2 regions of the Kluyvera georgiana genome follow, and region 1 is predicted to be linked to the other one. Evidence: predicted binding sites of a transcription regulator. Region 1 holds the regulator's gene; the other holds the start of a gene.

The links. Region 1 encodes sigma-54, which starts transcription at its own class of promoters, with help from an activator protein. Its sites were predicted from a motif close to GTTGGCACANNTTTCGCTNT; they were not measured.
Region 2: norV (anaerobic nitric oxide reductase flavorubredoxin) is a predicted target of sigma-54. The motif match lies at 3,111-3,130, and genes of this name have one in related genera.

The regions. Positions count from the first base shown of each region.
Region 1 covers NZ_CP158865.1:545,427-552,261, forward strand. The annotation lists gene mtgA (monofunctional biosynthetic peptidoglycan transglycosylase) at 1-137, shown strand, start outside; gene npr (PTS phosphocarrier protein NPr) at 246-518, opposite strand; gene rapZ (RNase adapter RapZ) at 515-1,369, opposite strand; gene ptsN (PTS IIA-like nitrogen regulatory protein PtsN) at 1,403-1,891, opposite strand; gene hpf (ribosome hibernation promoting factor) at 1,947-2,234, opposite strand; gene rpoN (RNA polymerase factor sigma-54) at 2,257-3,690, opposite strand; gene lptB (LPS export ABC transporter ATP-binding protein) at 3,736-4,461, opposite strand; gene lptA (lipopolysaccharide ABC transporter substrate-binding protein LptA) at 4,468-5,022, opposite strand; gene lptC (LPS export ABC transporter periplasmic protein LptC) at 4,991-5,566, opposite strand; gene kdsC (3-deoxy-manno-octulosonate-8-phosphatase KdsC) at 5,563-6,129, opposite strand; gene kdsD (arabinose-5-phosphate isomerase KdsD) at 6,145-6,835, opposite strand, start outside.
Region 2 covers NZ_CP158865.1:1,069,600-1,076,434, forward strand. The annotation lists gene ABTW00_RS05105 (HoxN/HupN/NixA family nickel/cobalt transporter) at 1-336, shown strand, start outside; gene norW (NADH:flavorubredoxin reductase NorW) at 486-1,619, opposite strand; gene norV (anaerobic nitric oxide reductase flavorubredoxin) at 1,616-3,064, opposite strand; gene norR (nitric oxide reductase transcriptional regulator NorR) at 3,254-4,771, shown strand; gene gutQ (arabinose-5-phosphate isomerase GutQ) at 4,768-5,733, opposite strand; gene mltB (lytic murein transglycosylase B) at 5,937-6,835, shown strand, end outside.

The DNA.
Region 1 (6,835 bases):
CCGCCGTGCTGCCTAACCCGATTCGTTTTAAAGCCAATGCCCCATCGGGGTATGTGCGTAGCCGTCAGGCGTGGATTTTACGGCAGATGCGCCAGCTCGGTGGGGAAGGATTTATGCGGGAAAATAAGCTGTATTAACCGTAGGCCTGATAAGCATCGCGCCATCAGGCATACAGTGGCACTGCCGGATGGCGGCGTAAACGCCTTGTCCGGCCTACAGACTATGCGTGTGTAGCCGGGCGCGGACTAGTCTTCGTCAAACCCGGCGTTAAACAGCGCGATTACCGCCGCCAGCGCCTCTTCTTCCTGCGGACCGGTGGCTTCCACTTCAATCTGACGGCCCTTGGCAGAGTCCAGCATCAGCAGCGCGATCACGCTATTGGCTTCGGCTTCGGTGCCTTCATCATTGCGCAGCAGCACTTCCGCATCGTAATGCTGCATCAGTTCAAACAGCTTCATCGCCGGGCGGGCATGCATGCCCAGCTTATTGGTGATTTCCACGGTCTGCTTTACGGTCATGATTTGCGTTTTTCCAGCGTCCGATGACGAGACTGCACGTTCTTACCGCGCGAGCGGAAGTAGTCAGCCAGCTGTTCGGCAACATAGACCGAACGGTGCTTACCGCCGGTACAGCCAATGGCAACCGTCAGATAGCTACGGTTGTTGGTTTCCAGCATAGGTAACCATAGCTCAAGATAGCTACGCGTCTGGTAAATAAAGTTGTGAACTTCCGTGTGCCTGTCGAGGAACGCGGCAACCGGTTTATCGAGGCCGGTCATCGGACGCAGCTTCGGATCCCAGTGCGGGTTCGGCAGGAAGCGCACGTCAAACACGTAATCGGCGTCGATAGGAATACCGTGCTTGAAGCCGAAGGATTCGAATACCATCGTTAGCTCACGCTCGCGTTTACCCAGCAGACGGGTGCGCAGCATTTCCGCCAGTTCATGGACTGACATCTCGGAGGTGTCGACGATCAGGTCGGCGCGAGAGCGCAGCGGCTCCAGCAGGTTGCTCTCTTCATCAATGGCGCTTTCCAGCGACAGATTCTTGCTGGAGAGCGGGTGCAGACGGCGAGTGTCGCTGTAGCGACGAATCAGCGTGTTGCGATCGGCGTCGAGGAACAGCAGCTGTGGGGAAAAGTTCTCCGGCAGGTTTTCCATTGCCCGTTCGAAGATTTCCGGAGTTTCAGGCATGTTACGTACGTCGATGCTCACGGCAGCCGAGATTTCGCGGTCGGCCAGCGTCTTTGCCAGCTCCGGCAGCAGTACCACCGGCAGGTTATCAACGCAGTAGAAGCCCATATCTTCCAGCGCCCTCAGGGCCACTGATTTTCCCGAGCCAGAGCGGCCGCTGACGATCATCAGTACCATGTACCGTTTCTCCTCAGTACGATGTGATGTCCATTACGCATCATCGTGGGTTTCCGTATCGGTGATGATTTGATACAGCTCTTCGTCGCTCTGCGCGGCGCGCAGGCGGCGGCAAATCGTTTTATCTGCCAGACGTTTCGCCACCAGGGAAAGCGTATGCAGATGGGTTTTGGTCTGGTCGGCTGGAACCAGAAGCGCAAAGAGTAAATCGACCGGCTGGTTGTCGATGGCGTCGAAGGCGATCGGCGTTTCCAGTTGCACGAACACCCCTACCGCACGCAGCGTATCTTCTTCGAGCTTGCCGTGAGGAATGGCGATGCCGTTGCCGATGCCGGTACTGCCCATTTTTTCACGGGTCAGAATGGCTTCGAACACCACCTGCGGCGGCAGGCTAAGCTGTTTCGCCGCCAGCTCGCTGATGATTTCCAGCGCACGTTTTTTACTCTGACAGTGCACAGCACTGCGGGTACATTCCTGGTTAAGGACATTGCTCAGTTGTAGAGCCGAATCGTTATTTGTCATAATTTCACCTAAGCATCGCCCGATATGCGGGCATATCGGGCGATCGCTCGGACAATCAATGTTGTTTTAGTTTATCTTTGTGCTTGGTTAACTGTCTCGCCAGTTTATCGATCAAACCGTCGATGGCGGCATACATATCCTGCCCTTCCGCGCTGGCATGAAGTTCACCGCCGTTCACGTGCAATGTCGCATCCGAGATGTGCGTCAGTTTCTCCACCTTTAACACAATATGGACCTGATTGATCCTCTCGAAATACTGCTCCAGCTTGCTGAACTTCGCATTAACGAATTCGCGCATCGGCTCGGTGATCTCGACGTTGTGTCCAGTGATGTTGAGCTGCATAGTGTCTTCCTTATCAGTTGTGTCAGACCAGCTGTTTACGCTGGTTAGACGGCGGAATGGATAAAGACTCTCGGTACTTTGCAACGGTACGCCTTGCCACCATGATACCCTGTTCAGAGAGCATGGTGGTCAGTTTACTGTCGCTCAGTGGTTTCGCGGGATTCTCCGCGGCAATCAATTTCTTAACCAGCGCCCGAATGGCCGTGGACGAGGCTTCGCCGCCGCCCTCGGTGCTGACGTGGCTGGAGAAGAAATATTTAAGCTCGAAAATGCCCCGTGGGCTATGCAAATACTTCTGCGTGGTAACACGCGAAATCGTGGACTCGTGCATCTCGACGGTTTGGGCGATGTCGGCCAGCACCATCGGTTTCATGTACTCTTCGCCAAGGTCGAAAAAGGCCTGCTGTTGCTCGACGATGCAGCGGCTGACGCGCAGCAGCGTATCGTTGCGGCTTTCAAGGCTCTTGATCAGCCATTTGGCTTCCTGCAGGTTGCTACGAATAAACTGGCTGTCGGCGTCGTTGCGGGCGTTATTACACATCCCCGCGTAGTGCTGGTTTATCTGTAGGCGCGGAATACTGTCGGCGTTCAGCTCTACCACCCAGCGATCGTTGACCTTGCGCACCAGTACGTCCGGAATCACATACTCCGGTTCGCCGGTCTGGATCGATTGGCCCGGGCGTGGATCCAGTGACTGGATCAGATCGACAGCTTCTTTCAGTACATCTTCTTTCAGACGGGTGACCCGCATCAGCGAGCGGAAATCGTGGTTAGCGAGCAGATCGAGATGATCGCTGATAATCAGTCGCGCTTCATCGAGGCGCGGCGTGTCTGGTGAAAATTGTGACAGCTGGATCAGCAGGCAATCGCGGAGATCTTTGGCGGCCACGCCGACCGGATCGAAACGCTGGATGCGCTTAAGTACCGCCTCCACTTCGTCCAGGCCAATCTCGTCGTCGCCGATGCTTTCGCGGATATCTTCGACGGTGACGGTGAGGTAGCCGGTGTCATCCACCGCGTCGACGATCGACGTGGCGATCGCCCGGTCGGTATCGGTAAACGGCGTTAACTCTACCTGCCACATCAGGTAATCCTGAAGTGACTGAGTGGTTTCACCCTGATAAACCGGTAGTTCGTCGTCTTGATAGTCAGCGCCAGTACCGGAAGGTGTACCGGCGGTGTAGATTTCGTCCCAGCTGGCGTCAAGCGGCAGCTCTTCGGGCATGTCCGGTTTTTCCAGCGCATCGACGCTGTCCAGCGTTTCGCTATCGACGGTTTCCTGAGTCTCTACTTCATCGTGAAGATCGGTTTGCTCGAGCAGGGGATTGCTCTCCAGCGCCTGCTGGAGTTCCTGCTGAAGTTCCAGCGTAGACAATTGCAACAGACGAATGGCCTGCTGCAACTGGGGCGTCATGGCAAGCTGTTGGCTGAGCCTTAATTGCAAACCTTGCTTCATGTTCAGAACGAATATCTCCCGCTAACGTCGATAACCACTACCCTATCAGAGTCTGAAGTCTTCCCCAAGATACACGCGTTTAACATGTTCGTCTTCCAGGATCTCCTGAGGTGTTCCGTGGGCAATCAGATGCCCCTGGCTGACGATGTAAGCGCGTTCGCACACCGCCAGCGTTTCACGGACGTTGTGGTCGGTAATCAGTACGCCAAGGCCGCTGTCGCGCAGATGTTCGATGATGCGTTTGATGTCGATAACGGAGATGGGGTCTACACCGGCAAACGGTTCATCCAGCAGGATAAACTTCGGGTTTGCCGCTAACGCGCGGGCAATCTCGACGCGGCGACGTTCACCGCCGGAAAGCGCCTGGCCCAGGCTGTCGCGCAGATGCTCGATGTGGAACTCTTCCATCAGCTCTTTGGCACGGTCTTCGCGCTGTTCATTGCTGAGGTCATCGCGGATCTGCAGTACCGCCATCAGATTATCGTAAACGCTCAGACGACGGAAAATCGACGCTTCCTGCGGCAAATAGCCGATGCCGCGGCGTGCACGGGCGTGCAGCGGCAGCAGGCTGATGTCTTCATCATCAATGATGATGTTGCCCGCATCGCGCGGTACGATACCGACGACCATGTAGAAGGTGGTCGTTTTACCCGCGCCGTTCGGCCCAAGCAGGCCCACAATCTCACCGGAGTTGACGGTCAGACTGACATCTTCCACGACGCGTCTGCCTTTATAGGCCTTCGCCAGATTTTTTGCAGTTAATGTCGCCATAACGGATTAGTTACTCTTCTTCTGTGCCGGAGCCTGGTCTTTGGATTTGTCCTGTAGCTGAGACGGAACCAGAACGGTAGTGACGCGTTTGCCTTTGTCGCTAAACGCCTGCATTTTCTGCTCTTTCACCAGATAGGTAATCTTGTCACCCTTGATGTTACTGTCTAACTGCTCAAGGTAGGCATTGCCGGTCAGTACCACGAAATCATTTGCTAATTCGTAGTGCATTTTCGATGCGCGACCTTTCACCGGCTTGCCGTTGTCCTGCATCTGGTAGAAGGTAGCCGGGTTGCCGTAGCCATCGATCACTTCTTTACCCTGCTGGTTTGCCGGGCGGGTGACGACCACTTTGTCGGCGTTGATTTTGATACTGCCCTGAGTCACGACAACGTTACCGGTGAAGGTCACGACGTTGCCCTGCATATCCAGCGACTGCTGATCGGATTCAATATGAATCGGCTGATTGGTATCGCCGGTCAGGGCCATTGCCGGCAGACTGGCTGCCAGCAGAGAAGCGACGAGCGCCAGCTTAAGGCTGAGTTTGTTTGTTCTGGATTTCATAAGAAGTTCTAACCTTTTCAATCAGCTCGGCGTTTTTGCTGCGTAAATTGCCGCGCATTTTCAGGCCGCTGGAATTAAATGTTGTTCCGTATAACGTCACCAGATCGTCAGAGGAAACGTCCTGAGTAATCAGGTTCACCTGGGCATTATCCGTCGTAATCTTACGCAGTTGTGCGTCTTCTGTCAGCGCGTTGATTTCAACGTGCCCGTAGAGATACAGCATGCGGTCGTTGGTCAGCTTCGCTTTATCGGCTTTAATCGACCAGGTTGGCACCTTCGCGGTGTCAAAGGTAGTCAGCACGGGGTGAGTAAACCACGACAGACCCTGATCGGAAAAATACTCCACGTGCTCGGCAATTAACCGATAGCTGAGCGCGCCTTCGGGGCTGTACACCACCGTATCGGTATGTTCGCTTTTATAGGTTGGATCGCCGGTATTTACTGCAACCGGGCCGCTGTCGTCTTTGTCGGCGAGATTCAGGCCGATGAGGACAAGCGCAACCAGCGATAGCAGAATGATAACCCAACGTCTGGTTTTACTCATATGGATTGCCCTTTGGCTTCGTCGAGCTTCCCTTGCGCCAGCAGCAGCAGGTCACAGACTTCGCGTACCGCACCGCGTCCGCCCGCAATGCGCGTGACGTAATCGGCGCGCGGCAGCAGCAGCGGGTGCGCATCCGCCACCGCGACGCTCAGGCCGATCTCTGCCATCACCGGCCAGTCGATCAGGTCATCGCCCACGTAGGCGACTTCATCCGGCCGTAGGCTCAGCTTCGCCAGCAGTTCACGATAGGCGATAAGTTTATCAGACTGACCCTGGTAGAGATGCGTAATACCCAGGGTAGCGCAGCGGTCTTCTAACAGTTTAGCTTTTCGCCCGGTAATAATCGCCACTTCGATGCCGGAGGTGAGGGCGCAGCGCACGCCGTAGCCGTCGCGCACGTTAAAGGCTTTCAGCTCTTCACCGTTGTTGCCCATATAAATCAGGCCGTCGGACAGCACCCCGTCGACGTCGAGGATCAACAGGCGGATTTTCTCCGCCTTCGCGATAAATTGTGGACTCACCGGCCCGTAACAGGTGGCGACCGATGCGACAGCGTTACTCATTCTTTATATCCTTGATTACACTACGCCTGCGCGCAGTAGGTCGTGCATATGTATCACACCTAGCAGATGGTCGCCATCGGCAACCAGCACGCAGGTGATATGACGTGATTGCATCAGGTTCAGCGCGTCGACCGCCAGCGTACCGGGACGAATGCGGATACCGCCCGGCGTCATCACATCGGCGATGCCAAGGCTACGTAGGTCTGCGCCGTTGTCGAAGATGCGTCGTAGGTCGCCATCCGTGAAGATACCCTTAATCTGCATATTGTCATCGCAGATGGCCGTCATTCCGAGATTTTTACGGGTAATTTCCAGCAGCGCATCCCGCAGTGAGGCATCTTCGCTCACGTGAGGGATTTCATCGCCCGTGTGCATAATATCGTTAACGCGCAGCAGAAGCTTGCGGCCCAGTGCGCCGCCGGGGTGCGACAGCGCAAAGTCTTCAGCGGTAAAGCCGCGGGCCTTCAGCAGCGCAACGGCCAGCGCATCGCCCATCACCAGCGCGGCGGTGGTGCTGGAGGTCGGCGCCAGCCCGAGCGGGCAAGCCTCGCGCGGAACTTTTACGCACAGATGAATATCTGCCGCACGGCCCATGCTGCTGTCCGGGCGGCTGGTCATGCAGATCAGCGGCACGCGCAGGCGCTTGAGCACCGGGATCAGCGCCAGAATCTCGTTCGACTCGCCGGAGTTAGAGAGCGCGATGACC
Region 2 (6,835 bases), 520 kb from region 1:
TTCGCGAGCGGAATGGCGCTGGTGGATACGCTGGATAACATCCTGATGGTCGGTGCTTACGGCTGGGCCTTCAACAAGCCGCAGCGCAAGCTGTATTACAACATGACTATTACCGGTGCTTCCGTGGTCGTCGCGCTGTTTATCGGTGGTCTGGAAGCGTTGGGGCTGATTATTGATAAGTTTGACCTGACGGGCGGCATCTGGAGCGGCGTGTCTATGCTGAGCGACAACCTCGGCAACGCGGGCTTTGTGGTGATTGGTCTGTTTGCGCTGTGCTGGCTGGTGTCGATGGTGAACTACCGCTGGCGCAATTATGACGCGCTGGTGGTGCGGTAAGATTTGAGCCGTTCCCGGCCAAGCGCAGCGCCGCCGGGGAAGCAGCAAATGCAAAAACAAAAAAAGCCCCGGGGCACCGGGGCAAAATCAGACTTCCATACTTCCTTGTGCTTGAGGGTTAAGTAAGACAGTGAACAACGCTTAACGACTTAACTGGCGAGCGACTTCAACAAACCAAAGGCTTCTTTCATTCTTTCCTCGCTGACCACGAACGCCCGTAACTGCTGGCTTTCGTCGTAGCCTTGCGCCAGCATGCCGTCGGCGCGGGTTTCAATGGTCCAGTTCAGATCCTGACGACGGGTTTCCCCGGCCAGATGCAGCGGCAGATCCGGCGTTTTCACCTTCACCAGCATATTGGGCAGCTTCAGTTCGCCGGGTTGGCCAAGGATGTTTTTCGCCAGGCACATGGCGCTGAGCAGAATCGGCTGCAGGAACGGCATCACCGTACCGTTAATTTCCGCACAGTCGCCCAGCGCGTAAATATCCGGGTTGCTGGTGCGCAGAGTGCTATCGACCTTCACGCCGCGATTAATCTCAAGACCTGCCATGCGTGCCAGCGCCGTTTCCGGACGCAGGCCGGTGGCGGCCACTACCGCATCAACCTCAACGTGGCGGTCGCGGTCAAAACTCGCGCGAATGCCGGTGGTGGTTTGTTCCAGCGATTGCAGCTGCGTTTTCAGCAACAGATGGATACCCATGTCGGTCAGACGATGCTGCAGACGACTGCTCACTTCCGGTGGCATCAGCGATGCCAGTACGCTGGCGGAATTGTCGACTACGGTGACGGCTTTGCCGGCGCGGCAGAAGTCCATCGCCAGCTCGCTGCCGATCAGCCCGCCGCCGATAATCAGCACCCGTTTGGCATCGCGCAGCGTACTTTGTGCCGCGCCAAATTCCTGCTGGCTGTTGAGGGTCAACATCAATTCTTTGCCCGGCACAGGCGGAACGATTGCCGCCGCGCCGGTGGCCAGGACCAGTTTGTCGTACCGCCATTCATGGTTCTGACTTTTGACCACGTGCGCCTCAGCGTCGATGTGGGTTACCCAGGTTTGCGGGAACAGGTTCAGGTTGTACTGTTCGGCAAACTCGCCGGCGGTTTGCAGGGTGAGGTCGGCGGCGGTTTGCCCCCGGCTCACTACGTGGCTTAAGTCCGGTTTGTTGTATTCATCGATGCTGTCGGCGGCGATGAGCGTCAGCTTGACGCTCGCATCCTGTTTACGGATGTTTTTCACCAGTTGGCGGGCCGCGAAGCCCGACCCAACGATCACAATGCCATGATTCATTTTGCCTCCGTTGCCAGTACGTCGAAGACGTCTTTACCTAACGAGCATTCCGGGCACAGGAAGTTATCCGGCACGTCGGTCCACGGGGTACCCGGCTGGACGTCCTGGTTAGGTTCGCCTTTGGCTGGGTCGTAAATCCACTGGCACACGCTGCACTGCATGCTTGGGCCGAGGTCGGCTGCTGCCGCGGCGGCACAGGCGCAATCTTCTTTTGCTGTGGCTGACGCGGTGTTCATTTCCGGCAGCGGTGCCAGCGACCACTGACGGGCAATTTCACGACCATGCTGACGGCACAGTTCCAGTGCATCCAGATCCGGACGCCATTTGGCTTTCAGGCTCAGTGACATTTCGAAACCGGCATCCTGCAAGCGGGTAGACAGGCGATCAACCGCACCGCCGCTCCAGCCGTGAGAACCGAAGGCGCTGGCGCGTTTGTTGCGAAAGCGCAGGCCGGTCATCTCTTCCACCAGTCCGGCGATTTTCGGCATCATCACGTTGTTCATGGTAGAGGTGCCGACCAGCACGCCTTTCGAGCGGAAGACATTGGTCAGGATTTCGTTTTTATCGCTGCGGGCGACGTTAAAGATTTTTACCGCCACGTTCGGGTCAACTTCGTTAATGCCCTGGGCAATGGCGTCCGCCATCATGCGGGTGTTGTTGGACATGGTATCGTAGAAGATAGTGATACGATCTTCCTGATAATCCGCCGCCCATTTCAGGTACAGCTCAACGATTTGCGTCGGGTTGTCGCGCCACACCACGCCGTGAGAGGTGGCAATCATATCGACCGGCAGGTTGAAGCCGAGGATTTCGGTAATTTTCGGCGTGACCAGGCGGCTGAACGGGGTCAGAATGTTGGCATAGTAGCGCTGGCACTGTTCGAACAGTTCGGTCTGGTCGACTTCGTCGTTGAACAGGCGTTCGTCGCAGTAGTGCTGGCCGAAAGCGTCGTTACTGAACAGCACCGCGTCGCCGGTCATGTAGGTCATCATGCTGTCCGGCCAGTGCAGCATCGGGGTTTCTACGAAGATCAGCTGTTTGCCGTTGCCGATATCCAGCGAATCACCGGTTTTCACCACGTTGAAGTTCCATTCCGGGTGATGGTGGTGACCGGTGATGGAGTCTATCGCGTTGGCAGTGCAGTAAATTGGCGTATCGGGAATCTGAGTCATCAGCTCGGTCAGCGCGCCGGCATGGTCTTCTTCCGCGTGGTTAATGATGATGTAGTCGATATCGGCAAGGTCGATTTCGCTGCGCAGGTTCTGGACGAATTCACGACTGAATTTATGGTCAACGGTATCAATCAGAACGTTTTTGCCTTCGCGAATCAGGTAGCTGTTGTAGCTGCTGCCGCGCAGGGTTTTGTATTCAGTCCCGTGGAAATCACGCACTTCCCAGTCACGTTGGCCAACCCAATGAATGTTATTTTTAACCAGAATAGACATAGCAACCTCAATTAATTCAGCGTTTTTCAAAAAAGATGTATTGCTTATTGCAGGTCACGTGCCAACTTTTTAATTCATTGATTTTGTTTGGTTAATAATATAACCCTCCTTTTTTGTTAGTCAAAATGACTATGCGTGGGGTTGTCAATATGACATCATGCACTGTCGAAATGACTATTTGAGGTTGCCATGAGCTTTTCTGTTGACGTACTGGCGGGCATCGCCATTGAACTCCAGCGCGGTGTCGGCCATCAGGACCGCTTCCAGCGCCTGATTACTACGCTGCGCCAGGTGCTTGAATGCGATGCCTCAGCTTTGCTGCGCTACGACGCGCGGCAGTTTATTCCGCTGGCGATCGATGGCCTGGCGAAGGACGTACTGGGACGCCGCTTTACGCTGGAAGGGCACCCGCGGCTGGAGGCTATCGCCCGTGCGGGAGATGTGGTGCGCTTCCCCGCTGACAGCGATTTGCCGGATCCCTACGATGGTCTGATTCCCGGTCAGGAGCGCCTCAAAGTGCACGCGTGTATCGGGCTGCCGCTGTTTGCCGGACAGAACCTGATTGGCGCGCTGACCCTCGACGGCATGTCGCCGGATCAGTTCGACGTATTCAGCGATGAAGAGCTGCGGCTGATTGCCGCGCTGGCCGCCGGGGCGCTTAACAACGCGCTGCTCATTGAGCAGCTTGAAAGTCAGAACATGTTGCCCGGCTCGGTGAGCGATTTTGAACAGGTTAAAGAGACGCAGATGATCGGCCTGTCGCCGGGCATGATGCAGCTGAAAAAAGAGATTGAGATTGTCGCCGCCTCTGACCTCAACGTGCTGATTAGCGGTGAAACGGGTACCGGGAAAGAGCTGGTGGCGAAGGCGATTCATGAAGGTTCGCCGCGCGCGGTTAGCCCGTTGGTTTACCTGAACTGTGCCGCGCTGCCGGAAAGCGTGGCCGAAAGCGAGCTGTTCGGCCACGTGAAGGGCGCGTTTACCGGGGCCATCAGCAACCGCAGCGGCAAGTTTGAGATGGCCGATAACGGCACGCTGTTTTTAGATGAAATTGGCGAACTGTCGCTGGCGCTACAGGCCAAGCTGCTGCGCGTACTGCAATACGGCGATATTCAGCGCGTTGGCGACGATCGTAGCCTGCGCGTTGATGTGCGTGTGTTAGCGGCAACCAACCGCGACCTGCGTGAAGAGGTGCTGGCGGGCAACTTTCGCGCCGACCTGTTCCACCGCCTGAGCGTGTTTCCGCTTTCGGTGCCGCCGCTACGCGAGCGGGGTGATGACGTGGTGCTGCTGGCGGGCTATTTTTGCGAGCAATGTCGGCTGCGATTGGGCCTGTCCCGCGTGGTGTTGAGCAGCGGCGCTAGGACGCACCTGCAAAGCTACGGTTGGCCGGGCAACGTACGCGAACTGGAACATGCGATCCATCGTGCGGTGGTGCTGGCGCGGGCGACCCGCAGCAGCGGCGAGGTCGTGCTGGAGGCGCAGCATTTTGCCTTTCAGGAAGGGGCACCGGCGGCGGTGGTTGAGGCAAAGCCTGTGGCGGCTGCCGTGCACAACTTACGTGATGCAACGGAGGATTTTCAGCGGCAGATGATTCGCCAGGCGCTGGAGACACATCAGAATAATTGGGCGGCGAGCGCGCGAGCGCTGGAGACAGACGTCGCCAACCTGCATCGGCTGGCGAAGCGTCTGGGCCTCAAGGATTAGAGTATCCCGGCCTGGTAGAAGTTTTGCAGATTAATCGCGCCGACCAGACGGTGGCTTTCATCCACTACCGGCGCGGCGCTGATTTTCAGCTTCATCAGCTTTTCTTTCGCATCGACGGCGCGCGCTTTATCGTGAATCGTCACGCCGCCTTTGGTCATTGCTTCGTTGACGCTGTCGGCCAGCGATCCGCCGCTCACCAGCCAGCGGCGCAGGTCGCCGTCGGTAAACACGCCATGCACCTGCAGCACATCGTCACAAACCGCCACCATTCCCATCCCGGTGCGGCTCAGCTCAAGCATGGCGTCCATCACGCTGGCGTGCACGTTGACCTGTGGAATATCCGCGTCTTTACGCATCAGGTGATGCACGCGGTTGAGCAGACGCGCGCCGAGCGCCCCGGCCGGATGCGAACGGGCAAAATCTTCTTCATTAAAGCCACGCGCCTGCATAACGGCGATGGCCAGCGCGTCGCCCATCATCAGCGTGTTGACGGTGCTGGAGGTGGGGGCCAGGTGCATCGGGCAGGCTTCGCGTTCAACGGAGATATCCAGCACCGCGTCGGCTGCCAGCGCCAGCGGCGAATTCGCTTTGCCGGTCATCGCCAGCAGCACGACCGATTTCTCCTGCAGACGAGGGATGAGGTAATCCAGCTCTTTGGCGCTGCCGGAATAGGAGATAAATAGCATCACGTCGCGGCTTTCAACCATGCCCAGGTCGCCGTGCAGCGCTTCAGCCGGGTGGACAAAGAAGGCGGGAGTGCCGGTACTGGCAAAGGTGGCGGCCAGCTTTTTACCGATATGGCCGGATTTGCCCATCCCGGATACGATCAGTTTGCCTTTGCAGTCGAGAATGGCTTTGGCGGCCTGAACAAAGGTCTCGTCAAGACGGTCGGGGAGGCGGCTGGCTTCCTGTAATTCCAGTAACAGGGCCTTACGCCCGGCGTCTAACAAAAAATCACTCATGACTTTCTCCGATAATTAGCGCGTCACACGGTCCAGTTTTGCGCGGCGATGATAAAACATTACGCCCATTGAGATCATCGATTGCATCATGATTGTTCGGAGTCGGTGATTTTTTTTCCCGCCGGACCAGAAGGCGCTTCCTTGCAGCGAGGCGGATGCTTTACCATATTTAACTCTTGCTGATATTGTTAAACGGAAGTCCCATGCTGAAGCGTCGCGTTCTGGCTTTACTCCCCCTGTGTGTCCTGCTCGCTGCCTGTAGCAGTAAGCCGAAAACGGCTGAATCACCGGCAACCACCTCCGGCGGTTTTCTTCTTGAACCCCAGCATAATGCGTTGATCCCGACCGGTGATTTTGCCAATAACCCGGCGGCAGAACAGTTCATCGACAAGATGGTGAGCAAGCACGGATTTGACCGTCAGCAACTGCACGAAATTCTCTCGCAGGCCAAGCGTCTGGACTACGTGCTGCGCCTGATGGACAGACAGGCTCCGACCGGCCTGCCGCCAACCGGCCCGAACGGTGCGTGGCTGCGCTATCGCAAACAATTTATTACCCCGGATAACGTGCAGAACGGCGTGGCCTTCTGGAACCAGTATCAGGGGGCGCTACAGCGCGCGCAGCAGGTTTACGGCGTACCGCCGGAAATCATCGTGGGGATTATCGGCGTGGAAACCCGCTGGGGCCGCGTGATGGGGAAAACCCGCATTCTCGATGCCCTGGCGACGCTCTCCTTCAATTATCCGCGTCGCGCCGAATACTTCTCTGGTGAACTGGAAACCTTCCTGCTAATGGCGCGTGATGAAAAAGACGATCCGCTGGACCTGAAAGGGTCGTTCGCCGGGGCGATGGGCTATGGGCAGTTCATGCCATCGTCTTATCGTCAGTACGCGGTGGACTTTAACGGCGATGGTCACATCAACCTGTGGGATCCGGAAGATGCCATCGGCAGCGTGGCGAACTACTTCAAACAGCATGGCTGGGTGACGGGCGACACGGTGGCGGTGCAGGCGATGGGCCAGGCGCCGGGGCTGGAAAACGGCTTCAAGACTAAATACAGCGTGTCGCAGCTGGCGGCGGCAGGCTTAACCCCGATGCAGCC